Linked DNA regions of Eleftheria terrae. The protein of the gene in region 2 interacts with the protein of the main gene of each other region in a pairwise test. Links are inferred from orthologs where the notes say so. Each region holds a gene or a part of one and is shown on either strand. Other genes may lie near its edges.

Evidence for each region. Proteins that work in one complex are often made in the same cells at the same time.
Region 1: the proteins of acpP (region 2) and ybgC interact in binary tests that used the Escherichia coli proteins (3 or more experiments, as listed by UniProt). The link is inferred for Eleftheria terrae from one-to-one orthologs.

What each region holds. Positions count from the first base shown.
Region 1 is NZ_CP106951.1:4,876,331-4,880,347, reverse strand. The notes cover bases 1-2,843. They hold ybgC (tol-pal system-associated acyl-CoA thioesterase), read left to right. Parts: upstream 1-1,132; coding sequence 1,133-1,555; downstream 1,556-2,843. Other genes in these bases: tolA (cell envelope integrity protein TolA), read left to right, coding at 2,698-2,843; N7L95_RS21795 (biopolymer transporter ExbD), read left to right, coding at 2,266-2,691; tolQ (protein TolQ), read left to right, coding at 1,552-2,256; N7L95_RS21810 (TssQ family T6SS-associated lipoprotein), read left to right, coding at 529-981; N7L95_RS21815 (serine/threonine-protein kinase), read left to right, coding at 1-532. In the rest of the region: more of tolA, read left to right, coding at 2,844-3,609; N7L95_RS21785 (DinB family protein), read right to left, coding at 3,688-4,017.
Region 2 is NZ_CP106951.1:2,178,211-2,185,962, forward strand. The notes cover bases 2,029-4,989. They hold acpP (acyl carrier protein), read right to left. Parts: upstream 3,649-4,989; coding sequence 3,409-3,648; downstream 2,029-3,408. Other genes in these bases: N7L95_RS09495 (hypothetical protein), read right to left, coding at 2,029-2,096; fabF (beta-ketoacyl-ACP synthase II), read right to left, coding at 2,124-3,368; fabG (3-oxoacyl-ACP reductase FabG), read right to left, coding at 3,774-4,523; fabD (ACP S-malonyltransferase), read right to left, coding at 4,520-4,989. In the rest of the region: N7L95_RS09480 (MucB/RseB C-terminal domain-containing protein), read right to left, coding at 1-259; N7L95_RS09485 (sigma-E factor negative regulatory protein), read right to left, coding at 284-985; RNA polymerase sigma factor RpoE, read right to left, coding at 1,001-1,606; more of N7L95_RS09495, read right to left, coding at 1,596-2,028; more of fabD, read right to left, coding at 4,990-5,458; N7L95_RS09520 (beta-ketoacyl-ACP synthase III), read right to left, coding at 5,512-6,504; phosphate acyltransferase PlsX, read right to left, coding at 6,501-7,610. UniProt on the Escherichia coli protein: Carrier of the growing fatty acid chain in fatty acid biosynthesis.

The sequences.
Region 1 (4,017 bases), 2.7 Mb from region 2 along the record:
GCGCCGCAAGCTGCGCCGGCGCTGGGCGCTGGGCGGGCTGGCCACCGGCGCGGTGGTGGCGGCAGTGGCCATCAACCTCACTGATTTCCTGTCGCCCGCCAGCGGGCCGCTGCCGTCGGCAGCACCGGCGGCATCACAGGTGCTGGCCGCTGCACCGTCGGCGCCGGCGCCCGTGCCAGCTCCGGCACCGGCCCAGGTGCCGGCGGCTGCCACACTCGACCCGTTCGAAACCTTGCTCGGCCCGGCGCCGGCCACCACGGCGGCGGCCGCCGCATCCGCGGCCGCCTCGGTACCGGCGGAGACGCGCCGCAACCCGGCCCAGAGCGGCCAGGTCAACCTGGCGGTCAGCCCCTGGGGGCATGTGGAGGTCGACGGCGTGGCTACCGGCACGGTACCGCCGCTGAACCGGCTGGTGCTGGCCGAAGGCCGCCACACGATCACGATCCGCAACGACGAGTTCCCGCCCTTCACCACCACCGTGACGGTCACTGCTGGCCAGCCGCTGACCATCCGGCACAAGTTTGGATCATGAGACGAACGCTGTACGTCCTCGGCGCCCTCTGCGCCTTGCTCGCCGGCTGCGCAGAACTGATGCCGGCCCCTGCGTCACGCGCCCCGGCGCCCGCCACCCCCGCACCGGCCAGCCCGCCGCCGGCACATGCACCGGCGCCCAGCGTGAGCGAGCTGATGGAGCGACCGGCCGAGCGCGCGCTGCTGAGCGGCATGCGGGCCTATGACGACGCCCAGTACGGCGACGCCGAGCGCCAGCTCAACCGTGCCCTGCAAGCCGGCCTGGCCTCGTCGCGCGACCGCGCCACGGCCTACAAGTACCTGGCCTTCATCTACTGCACCAGCCAGCGCACCGCGCAGTGCGAAAGCGCCTTCCGCTCGGCGCGGCGGGCCGACCCGGGCTTCACGCTCAGCAAGTCGGAAGCCGGACACCCGCTGTGGGGGCCGGTGTTCGTGCGCAGCCAGCGCTGAGGCGGCGCTGCCGGCCGGACCAGAGGGCTGGCCGGCAGCCTGGGCGCGCTGCCCCGGGTGGAGCGGCTGCGGCGATAATCGCGGCTTTCCGATTGCCACGCGAACCGCGCCTGCGGCGCCGCCAGCCGGCGCCGCGGCGACGCCCTGATGCATGCCTGATGCCACCCCTGCGGCGCCCGCGCCCTTCTCTTTCCCGGTGCGGGTGTACTGGGAAGACACTGACGCCGGTGGCGTGGTGTTCTACGCCAACTACCTGAAGTTCTTCGAGCGAGCACGCACCGAGTGGCTGCGCGCACGGGGCTTCGAGCAACAGCGGCTGCGCCAGGAGGCGGGGCTGATGTTCGTCGTCGTGCAGACGGCGGTGCGCTACCTGCAGCCGGCCCGGCTCGACGACCGGCTCGACATCTCGGTGGAAGTGCGCCACGCGGCCCAGGCCTCGCTGCAGTTCGTGCAGCGCGCGCTGCGCCAGGGAACCATCGTGGCCGAGGGCGATATCAAAATCGGCTGCGTCGATGCGCACAGCTTCAGGCCGCGACGCATTCCAGCAGAACTACTCCAGGAAACAACTACATGAACCAGGACCTGTCCATCTTCCAACTGATCCTGCACGCCAGCCTGGTGGTGCAGATCGTGATGGCCTTGCTGATGCTGATGTCGCTCGCCAGCTGGACGGTGATCTTCGGCAAGTACTTCGGCCTGGGCCGCGTGCGCGGGCTCAATGACGACTTCGAGCGCGAGTTCTGGTCGGGCCGCAACCTCAACGACCTCTACACGCTGGCCTCCGACAGCCCGGTCAAGGGCGGCCCGATGGAGCGCATCTTCGCCTCGGGCATGCGCGAGTTCCTGAAGCTGCGCGACCGCCGGGTCAGCGATGCCGGCGCCCTGCTCGACGGCGCACGACGCGCCATGCGGGCCAGCTTCCAGCGCGAGATGGACGCGGTGGAATCGCACCTGTCCTTCCTCGCCACCGTCGGCTCGGTCGCGCCCTACGTCGGCCTGTTCGGCACCGTCTGGGGGATCATGCACGCCTTCACCGGGCTGGCGAACATGCAGCAGGTCACGCTCGCCACCGTCGCCCCCGGCATCGCAGAAGCGCTGGTGGCCACGGCCATCGGCCTGTTCGCCGCCATCCCGGCGGTGGTGGCCTACAACCGCTACGCCCGCGACATCGACCGCGTCGCGATCAAGCTGGAGACCTTCATCGAGGAGTTCTCCAACATCCTGCACCGCAACATCGGCCACACCCCGGGCGTTGCCGGGCCGGCCGGCCACTGAGGACCGCCGATGCCAGCCGTCAGCCCCCGCGGCGGATCGCGCCGCCGCACCATCAGCGAAATCAACATGGTGCCCTTCATCGACGTGATGCTGGTGCTGCTGATCATCTTCATGGTCAGCGCCCCGATGATGACCACCGGCATGATCGACGTGCCCTCGGTGGGCAAGGCTGCCAACACACCCGAGCGGGTGGTGGAAGTGGTCGTGCGTGCCGACGAGACGCTCAAGCTCAGAGTCAACGGCAAGGACAGCGGTGACACCACGCTCAATGCGGTGGCCGATGAAGTCAAGGACGCGCTGCAGGGTGTGGAAGGCGCGCCGGTGGTGATCTCGGCCGACAAGGCCGTCAAGTACGAGGCCGTCGTCAAGGTCATGGACAAGCTGCGCCGGGCCGGCGTGCAGCGGGTCGGCCTGTCGGTCAAGACCACGGGCTGAGGCGCGATGAACCAGGTCACCGCCGAACGCGACGATTTGCTGCCCCGCCCGCCCGACCGGCGCGGCTCGGGCCTGCTGCTGGCCCTGGTGATGCACGGCCTGCTGATCGGCGGGCTGGCGCTGGGCCTGAACTGGCGCTCCAGCGAGCCAGCGGCGGTAGAAGCCGAACTGTGGGCCGCCGTGCCCCAGGCCGCCGCGCCAGCCCCCGAACCCCCGCCTCCGCCGCCCGACACCCGCCCGGAGCCCACACCGCAGCCGCAACCCGAGCCCAAGCCGGAGCCCAAGGTGGAACCCGACCGGCAGGCCGAGATCGCGCTGGAGAAGGAGCGCGAGAAGAAGCGCCGCGAAGAGGCCCGCGAGCGCGAGCAGGAGGAGGAGCGGGAACGCAAGCAGCGCGAGCAGGAACGCCGGGAGAAGGCCGAGCAGGAGCGCAAGGACGCCGAGCGCAAGCGCGAACTGGCCGAGGCCGAACGCAAGAAGCGCGAGGAGGCCGACCGCAAGACCCAGGAAGCGAAGCAGCGCCGCGAAGAGCAGGACAAGCGCCTGCAGGCGCAGCGCAGCGAACGGCTGAAACGCCTGCAGGCGGAGGCCGGTACCGGCAGCGCCGAGCAGGGAGCCGCGAACGGAGGCCTGAGCGCGGGCGGGCCGTCGGCCGGCTATGCCGGCAAGCTCAAGGCCCGCATCCTGCCCAACATCGTCTACGCCGACACCACCGTGGGCAATCCCGCCGCCGAGGTGGAGGTGAAGGCCGCGCCCAACGGCACCATCCTCGGCTCGCGGCTGGTGAAGTCCAGCGGCAACCCCGAGTGGGACCAGGCGGTGCTGCGCGCCATTGACAAGACGCAGACGCTGCCGCGTGACGAAAACGGGCGGGTGCCTTCGCCGCTGCTGCTGACCTTCAGGCCGCGCGACATGTGAGCCCGGCGCCGCCGGCCAGGCGGCGACGCGGGCGGCTGCCGGGCCGCCTGCCGCACCCGCCGGCCGCCCTCTTGCCGCTCAGGGGTTGAGCAAGGCCAGCAGGTCGGTCGTGCCGGGGTCCACCCCCGCCTGCATCAGCAGGGTCGTCACCTGGCCTCGGTGGTGCGTCTGGTGATTGAAGAAATGACTCAGTGCCTCCCAGGCCGGATGGCTGCGAGCCAGGCCGGTACTGGTGGTGTAGGTCAGGGTCTGCGACACGCGCTGCGGCGTCAGCCAGAGGCTGAAGGCCTCGATGGCAGCATCCACACGCACCCGGTGCCCCTGCATCGCCGCGAAATCGTCATACAGCTGCATGTTGAGCCCGGTGAAGGGCGGCAGCGAAAGGACGGTGTCGTCCAGCATCGTCAG
Region 2 (7,752 bases):
CGAGCGACTCGATGCGCTCGTACTGGTTCACGCCGTCACAGTAGTGGGCAATGCGCGAACTGGCCACCTGGCCACCGGCGCTGACGACGAAGGTGCCACGGAAGTTGCGCTGCTGGGCCGCTTCATGGATGCGCAGCAGCCAGCTGCGCACTTCCGCCCGCTGCACGGGAACGTCCTGGGTCTGCGCCAGGGCCTGGAAGCTCATGAAGGCGGCCATCCCCAGGCAGAGCCAGGGAGCGAACCAGCGTCGCGCTTGCATCGGGCTCGCTTGCATAGGGATCATTCAGCGCTTCGGACCTTCATAGGTGGAGCTGCGCAGGAACCCGGACGGCACACCGAGTGCGGAACTGCCGGCGAATTCCTTGTGCGCGTTCAGGTATTGGTCGAGCCGGGCATCGCGCAGCAGCGCGCCATTGCCAACGATGAGGGCAGGCTCGGCGGCATCGGCCGATGCCGAGGCCGACAGCGCCACCGGCTGGAGCGCCGACGCGGCCGACGAAGCTTGCGCCAGTTGCGCACCCTCGCCGGCCCCCGGGGGCACCGACAGCCGGGTCACGACCAGCACACCAGCCACCGCCATCACACCTGCCACGGTGGCCATCGGCGCCACCCAGGATCGGCGCCGCGCCGGCACCGGGGTGCCGTTGGCGACCTGCACCGACGGCTGAAGCAGCTGGGGCTGCGCCGCCACCGGGGCCGCCATGGGGGCGACCACCACCGGTTCTGCGGCCAGCCGCTCGCGCAGGCGGCTGAGGAAGACGTCGTCCCGGCCGCTGCCGCAGAGGTCTTCCGAGCGCATCACGTCGCCGATCAGGTGATAGGCATGCCAGGTTTCACAGGTTCCGGCGCGCGCACGCGCATCGTCCCGCCAGGCCGACAAGGCCAGGTGCAGTTCGTCGGCCGAAGCCTCGCCGTCGCTCAGCGCCGAAAGGCGTTCACGGGCTTCGGCGCTCAGGCCGCCTACTCGCAATCGATCCATAGACATCACTGCACTCCTCACTCACCAACGCCTGCCGTCCGGCGTGTCCAACAGCGGCCGCAAGCGCTCGGCAATGGCCTCGCGGGCACGAAAGATACGCGAACGGACTGTTCCGATCGGGCAATTCATCACTTCGGCGATCTCGTCATAGCTCAGGCCTTCGATCTCGCGCAGGGTGATGGCCTGGCGCAGATCCTCGGATAGCGCCTCGATCGCTGCGTTCACCGTCGAGGCGATTTCCTTGCTCGCAAGCACGGCCTCCGGTGTTTCACCATCGCTTAGTTCGTTCTCGACGCGGGAAGTTTCGTCTTCGTCGTCAGCCGACGACAACGCCGTCTCGGTCACCAGCGGATCGCGCTTGAGTTCGACCAGCGACTTCTTCGCGGTGTTGACCGCGATGCGGTAGAGCCAGGTGTAGAACGCGCTCTCACCACGGAACTGCGGCAAAGCCCGGTAGGCCCGGATGAAGGTTTCCTGGGCAATGTCCTGGATCAGGTCGGCATCGCGCACCATGCGGGCGATCAGGCGCTCGATCTTGCGCTGGTACTTGATCACCAGCAGCTCGAAAGCTTTCTGGTCACCGCGCTTGACGCGCTCAATCAACAAGACATCGGCGTCAGCGCTCATCCGTTGCGGGCTTCATTGCGGCCAGGGGGTCGGCCACGTGAGTGGGCGAATATAACGCACGGCGCAGGGCATGCCAGGCGAGCCCCGCCTGGGCGGCCTGCAACGGCAGCCAGGCGTCGCGCCCGCGAGCCCGGCCCGGTTCGGCCTGGGGCCGCAACCGCAGCAGCATCCACCCTTGCAGGTCGGCCACCACCTCTGCCCGGCCGCGATACAGCGGAGCATCGGGCTCCGCCAGGGACTGCCAATGCCAGCAGGCGCCGTCCCAGCGGAGGCGCAGGCCGGGCCGGCGCCACTCGGCGAGCACCGGCCAGCACACCAGCAGGACCGCCGCCGCAGCCGCCACCATGCCGAGGCCTGCCGGCATCCGGGGCCACACGCCGGACAGCCAGGCCATGCCAGATGCCAGTGCCGCAAGCGCCAGCACCGACACCATCACCCGGCAACGGATGCCCGGCTGGACCGTCAGCTCGAGTGCAGGTGCCGTGCGCATGCGGCGGCACGCTGTTGGCAAACGACCTCAGACTCGCTTGAAAACCAGCGAGCCGTTGGTGCCACCGAAACCAAAGTTGTTCTTCAGCGCCACGTCGATCTTCATCTCCCGCGCGGTGTTTGCGCAGTAGTCCAGGTCGCACTCGGGATCCTGGTTGAAGATGTTGATGGTCGGCGGCGACACCTGGTGATGCAGGGCCAGCACCGTGAAGGCCGACTCGATGCCCCCCGCGCCACCGAGCAGGTGGCCGGTCATGGACTTGGTCGAGTTCACCACCAGGCTGCGGGCAGCATCGCCAAACGCCGCCTTGATGGCATTGGTCTCGTTGACGTCGCCCAGCGGTGTGGACGTGCCGTGCGCATTCAGGTACTGCACCTGGTCGGCATTGATGCCGGAGTTGCGCAGTGCCGCCTGCATGGCCCGGCGCGGGCCCTCCACGTCGGGCGCCGTCATGTGGAAGGCATCGGCGCTCATGCCAAAGCCGGACAGCTCGGCGTAGATCTTGGCGCCGCGCTTCTTTGCGTGCTCGTATTCTTCGAGCACCAGCACGCCGGCACCCTCGCCTAGCACGAAGCCGTCGCGGTCCTTGTCCCAGGGGCGCGAAGCCGTCTTGGGATCGTCATTGCGGGTCGACAGGGCCCGTGCAGCCGCGAAGCCACCCACGCCCAGGGGCGAAACGGTGGATTCGGCGCCGCCGGCGATCATCACGTCGGCGTCACCGTATTCAATCAGGCGGCCTGCCTCGCCAATGCAATGCAGGCCGGTCGTGCAGGCGGTCACGATCGCCAGATTCGGCCCCTTGAAGCCGTACTGGATCGACACATGCCCGGAGATCATGTTGATGATGGACGCCGGCACGAAAAACGGCGAGATGCGCCGCGGGCCGCGGTTGGTCATCTCGGCGTGGGTTTCCTCGATCATCGGCAGGCCGCCGATGCCCGACCCGACCAGGCAGCCGATGCGCTCAGCCAGTTCCTCGCTCAGTGCATCGCCGGTGGGCAGGCCGCTGTCCCGCACCGCCTGTATGGAAGCCGCCAATCCGTAATGGATGAAGGTGTCCATGTGGCGGGCGTCCTTGCCCGGGATGTAGTCCTCGATGTTGAAGCCCCTCACCTCACCCGCGAAACGGCAGGAGAGGCTGCTGGCATCGAACTTGGAAATGCTGTCGATGCCGGACTTGCCAGCAAGGAGATTGGACCAGGACTCGGCCACCGTGTTGCCCACGGGGGTGACAAGGCCCAGGCCGGTCACGACGACACGACGACGGCTCATGCGCTGGAATACTCTGTTCGGTCGGGAACCAGGGGGCCGATCAGGCCTTCTGGTGCTTCAGGGCGTAGTCGATGGCGAGTTGCACCGTGGTGATCTTCTCTGCCTCTTCGTCGGGGATCTCGATGCCGAATTCGTCTTCGAGAGCCATCACGAGCTCGACGGTGTCCAGCGAATCGGCGCCCAGGTCGGCCACGAATGCCTTCTCGTTGGTGACTTCGCCCTCAGCCACGCCGAGTTGCTCGGCAATGATCTTTTTGACGCGTGCTTCGATATCGCTCATGACTCCTCCAGGAGGTTTTCAAAAACAGCCCGTGATTTTACGGCCGATGCGGAGGCAGCTCGAAGTGCTCCGTCAAGCCGTGAACCCGGACGGGCTCTAGCCGGTTCGGCGCCGCGTTGCGGCGCTCAGTTCATGTACATCCCGCCGTTGACGTGCAACTCGGTGCCCGTCACGTAACCGGCCTGCGGCGACGCGAGGAAGGCCACCGCATGTGCGATGTCCTCGGCACGGCCGAGCCGGCCCAGCGGAATCTGCCCCATCAGCGCTTCAGTCTGCTGCTGCGACAGGGCCTTGGTCATGTCGGTCTCGATGAAGCCGGGCGCGACACAGTTCACGGTGATGCCTCGGCTGCCCAGCTCACGCGCCAGCGAGCGCGTCATGCCTGCCACGCCGGCCTTGGCCGCTGCGTAGTTGGCCTGGCCGGGGTTGCCGCTTGCGCCCACCACCGACGTGATGTTGACGATGCGCCCGTAGCGTTGCTTCATCATCGGCCGGATCACTGCACGGCTCAGGCGGAACACCGCCTTCAGGTTGGTGTCGAGGACCGCGTCCCAGTCATCGTCCTTCATGCGCATCGACAGGGTGTCGCGCGTGATGCCGGCATTGTTCACCAGCACATGCAGCGCGCCGAATTCCTTGACGATGCCATCGACGGCCGCCTCGACGCCCGCGGCGTCGTTGACGTTCAGGCACAGGCCCCGGCAGCCGGCAAAGGCGCCGAGCGTGTCGCCAATGGTCGCTGCGCCGGCCTCGGACGTCGCCGTGCCCACCACCTTCATGCCCTTGCGCGCGAGCTCCAGCGCAATGGCGCGGCCGATGCCGCGTGTTGCGCCGGTGACCAGCGCCACCTGGCCGGTGCTGTCGATTTCGTTCATTGCAGCCCCCCCTTCACCTCGGCGAGCGACGCCGGGTCATAGACCGTGCCGGTGGTCAGCTCGGCATCGATGCGTTTCACCATGCCGGCCAGGACCTTGCCCGGACCGCATTCGTACACCTGTCGAAGGCCACGGGCCTTGAGCGCCTGGATGGTCTCCACCCAGCGCACCGCGCCATAGGCCTGACGATACAGTGCATCGCGGATGGCGGCCGGCTCGGTCTCGATCCGCACGTCCACATTGTTGAGGACGTCGATGCCGCCCGCATTGAAGTTGGTGCTTGCCAGCCGTTCGCGCAGCCGCACGGCGGCCGGCTCCATCAGGCTGGAATGGAAAGGCGCGGACACCGGCAGCGGCAACGCACGCTTGGCTCCCTTGGCCTTCAGCACCTCGCACGCCTTCTCGACCGCTGCCTTGGTACCGGCGATCACCGTCTGCTTGGGATCGTTGAAATTGACCGCCTCGACGGCTTCGCCGACGGCAGCGGCCGCCTCGGCACACCCCTCACGCACCAGCGCGGCGTCAAGGCCGAGGATGGCTGCCATGCCGCCTGTGCCCACCGGCACTGCTTCCTGCATCGCCTGGGCGCGGAAGCGCACGAGCGGCAGCGCATCGGCCAGCGCCAGCGTGCCGGCGGCCACCAGTGCGGTGTACTCGCCGAGCGAGTGGCCGGCCATGATGGCCGGGCGCAAGCCGGTTTCCGCCAGCCAGGCGCGGTAGCAGGCGATGCCCGCGGTCAGCATGACCGGCTGCGTGTTGGTGGTGAGGTCGAGCGATTCCTTGGGGCCTTGCGCGATCAGCTGCGCGATGTCTTGCCCCAGGGCGTCGGAGGCTTCCTGCAGGGTCTCACGCACGGCCGGGTGGTCGCCCCAGGCATCGAGCATGCCGACGGATTGCGATCCCTGGCCGGGAAACACGAAGGCGAATGGACTCATCTCGGTTCAGTCGTTGAATCGGAGCGGGATGAAAGATGGAGGCGGGGTCCGGCTCAGAAATCGAGCAGCACCGCTCCCCAGGTGAAGCCACCGCCGACACCTTCCAGCATCACGGTGTCGCCGCGCCGGATGCGGCCGCCGCGCACGGCATGGTCGAGGGCCAACGGAATCGAGGCAGCCGAGGTGTTGCCATGTTCGTCCACCGTGGCCACGAGCTTGTCCATCGGCAGCTTGAGCTTCTTGGCGGTGCCTTGCATGATGCGGATGTTCGCCTGGTGCGGAATCAGCCAGTCGATGTCCGCTTCGGTGCGGCCCGCCTTCTCGAGCACGGAACGCGCCACCTGCTCCAGCACGCCAACGGCCAGCTTGAACACGGCCTGCCCGTCCATCTTGAGCAGGGGATCACCGAGCACCGCGCCCCCGGCCACCGTGCCGGGCGTGCACAGGATGCCGACATGGCGGCCGTCCGCGTGCAACTCGCTGGCCAACAGGCCAGGTGCAGTGCTGGCTTCCAGCACCACCGCCCCCGCACCATCGCCGAACAGCACGCAGGTGGTGCGGTCGTTGAAGTCCAGGATGCGCGAGAAGACCTCGGCACCGATCACAAGCGCCTTGCGTGCCGCGCCCGACTTGATCATCGAGTCGGCCACCGTCAGTGCGTAGACGAAGCCCGAGCAGACCGCCTGCACGTCGAAGGCGGCACAACCGTGCACCCCGAGCTTCTGCTGCACCAGACAGGCGGTGGACGGAAAGATCATGTCCGGCGTGGAAGTCGCGACGATGATCAGGTCGATGTCCGCGGCGCTGACGCCTGCGGCTTCCAGCGCATGACGGGCCGCCTGCGTGGCCAGGTCACTGGAGGCGACGCTCGGCTCGGCGAAGTAGCGGGCACGGATGCCGGTGCGCTCGACGATCCACTCGTCGGACGTCTCGATGCCCCGCTTGGCGAGGTCGGCCGCGAAGTCCGCATTGCTGACACGCTTGGGCGGCAGATAGCTGCCGGTGCCGGCGATGCGGGAATATATGGAAGATGAAGAAACGGTCATGCAGTAGAGGCGACCCGTACCGGATCCTCTGCAGCCGCCGATGACGGCAAGGCCTGCAGAGTCTCCAGGATCTGGTCATGCACCCGGTCGAGCAACCGGTTTCGGGCCGCATCATACGCCCGATTCAAGGCTTGCTCGAAAGCGAAGGCGTCTGCCGAGCCATGGCTCTTGAAGACCAGCCCACGCAGACCCAGCAGCGCCGCGCCGTTGTAGCGTCGGTAATCGACGCGATTCTTGAAGTGCTTCAACACCGGCAGCGCGACGATGGCAGCCAGCTTGGTGAAGACGTTGCGGGTGAATTCCTGCTTGATGAAGCTCGACAGCATCGACGCCAGGCCCTCGGAGGCCTTCAGCACCACATTGCCGACGAAGCCGTCGCAAACGACGATGTCGGTGGTGCCCTTGAAGATGTCGTTGCCCTCGACGTTGCCGTAGAAGTTCACATGACCGGCCTCGGCCACCGAACGCAGCAACTCCCCGGCACGCTTGATCGTGTCGCTGCCCTTGATCGCCTCTTCGCCGATGTTCAGCAGGCCGACCGTCGGACTGGCCTTGCCTTCGACGGCGGCCACCAGCGCACTGCCCATCAGGGCAAACTGCAGCAGGTGGTGCGGCTCGCAATCGACATTGGCGCCCAGGTCCAGCACCGTGGTGTAGCCGTCCTTTTGGTTCGGCATCACGGTGGCAATGGCGGGTCGGTCGATGCCGTCCAGCGTCTTCAATAGATAGCGGGACACCGCCATCAGGGCGCCAGTGTTGCCGGCAGAGACGCAAGCGTCGGCCGCCGTGGCACCGCCCTCACCCGGCTTGACCTGGGTGATGGCGACACGCATGGACGAATCCTTCTTGCGGCGCAGGGCCACCTCGACGGGATCGTCCATCTCGACCACTTCACTGGCCGCGACCACAGTGCAACGCGCCCAGCCCCGCGCAAGCGCCAACGCCTCGGGGCGGCCGACCAGGATCAGCTCGACACCGGGATGCGCGCGCAGGAAGGCTTCGCAGGCAGGCAGGGTCACCGACGGACCAAAGTCGCCACCCATGCAGTCCACGGCAATGCGCACGGAACGCATTGCCCGCGGAGAAACATCAGCAGAGGAATTCATCGCTGGAACCGGAGATACCGGAAAAGGTCGGCCCTCAGGCCCACCCCGCCGCGCCCCGAGCAGCGCTCGCCGGGCCCACCAAAGCAAGGACTGCAACAGGCAGCGACCCGCTGAAACATCGCCTCAAAGGCCGCATGCTCCG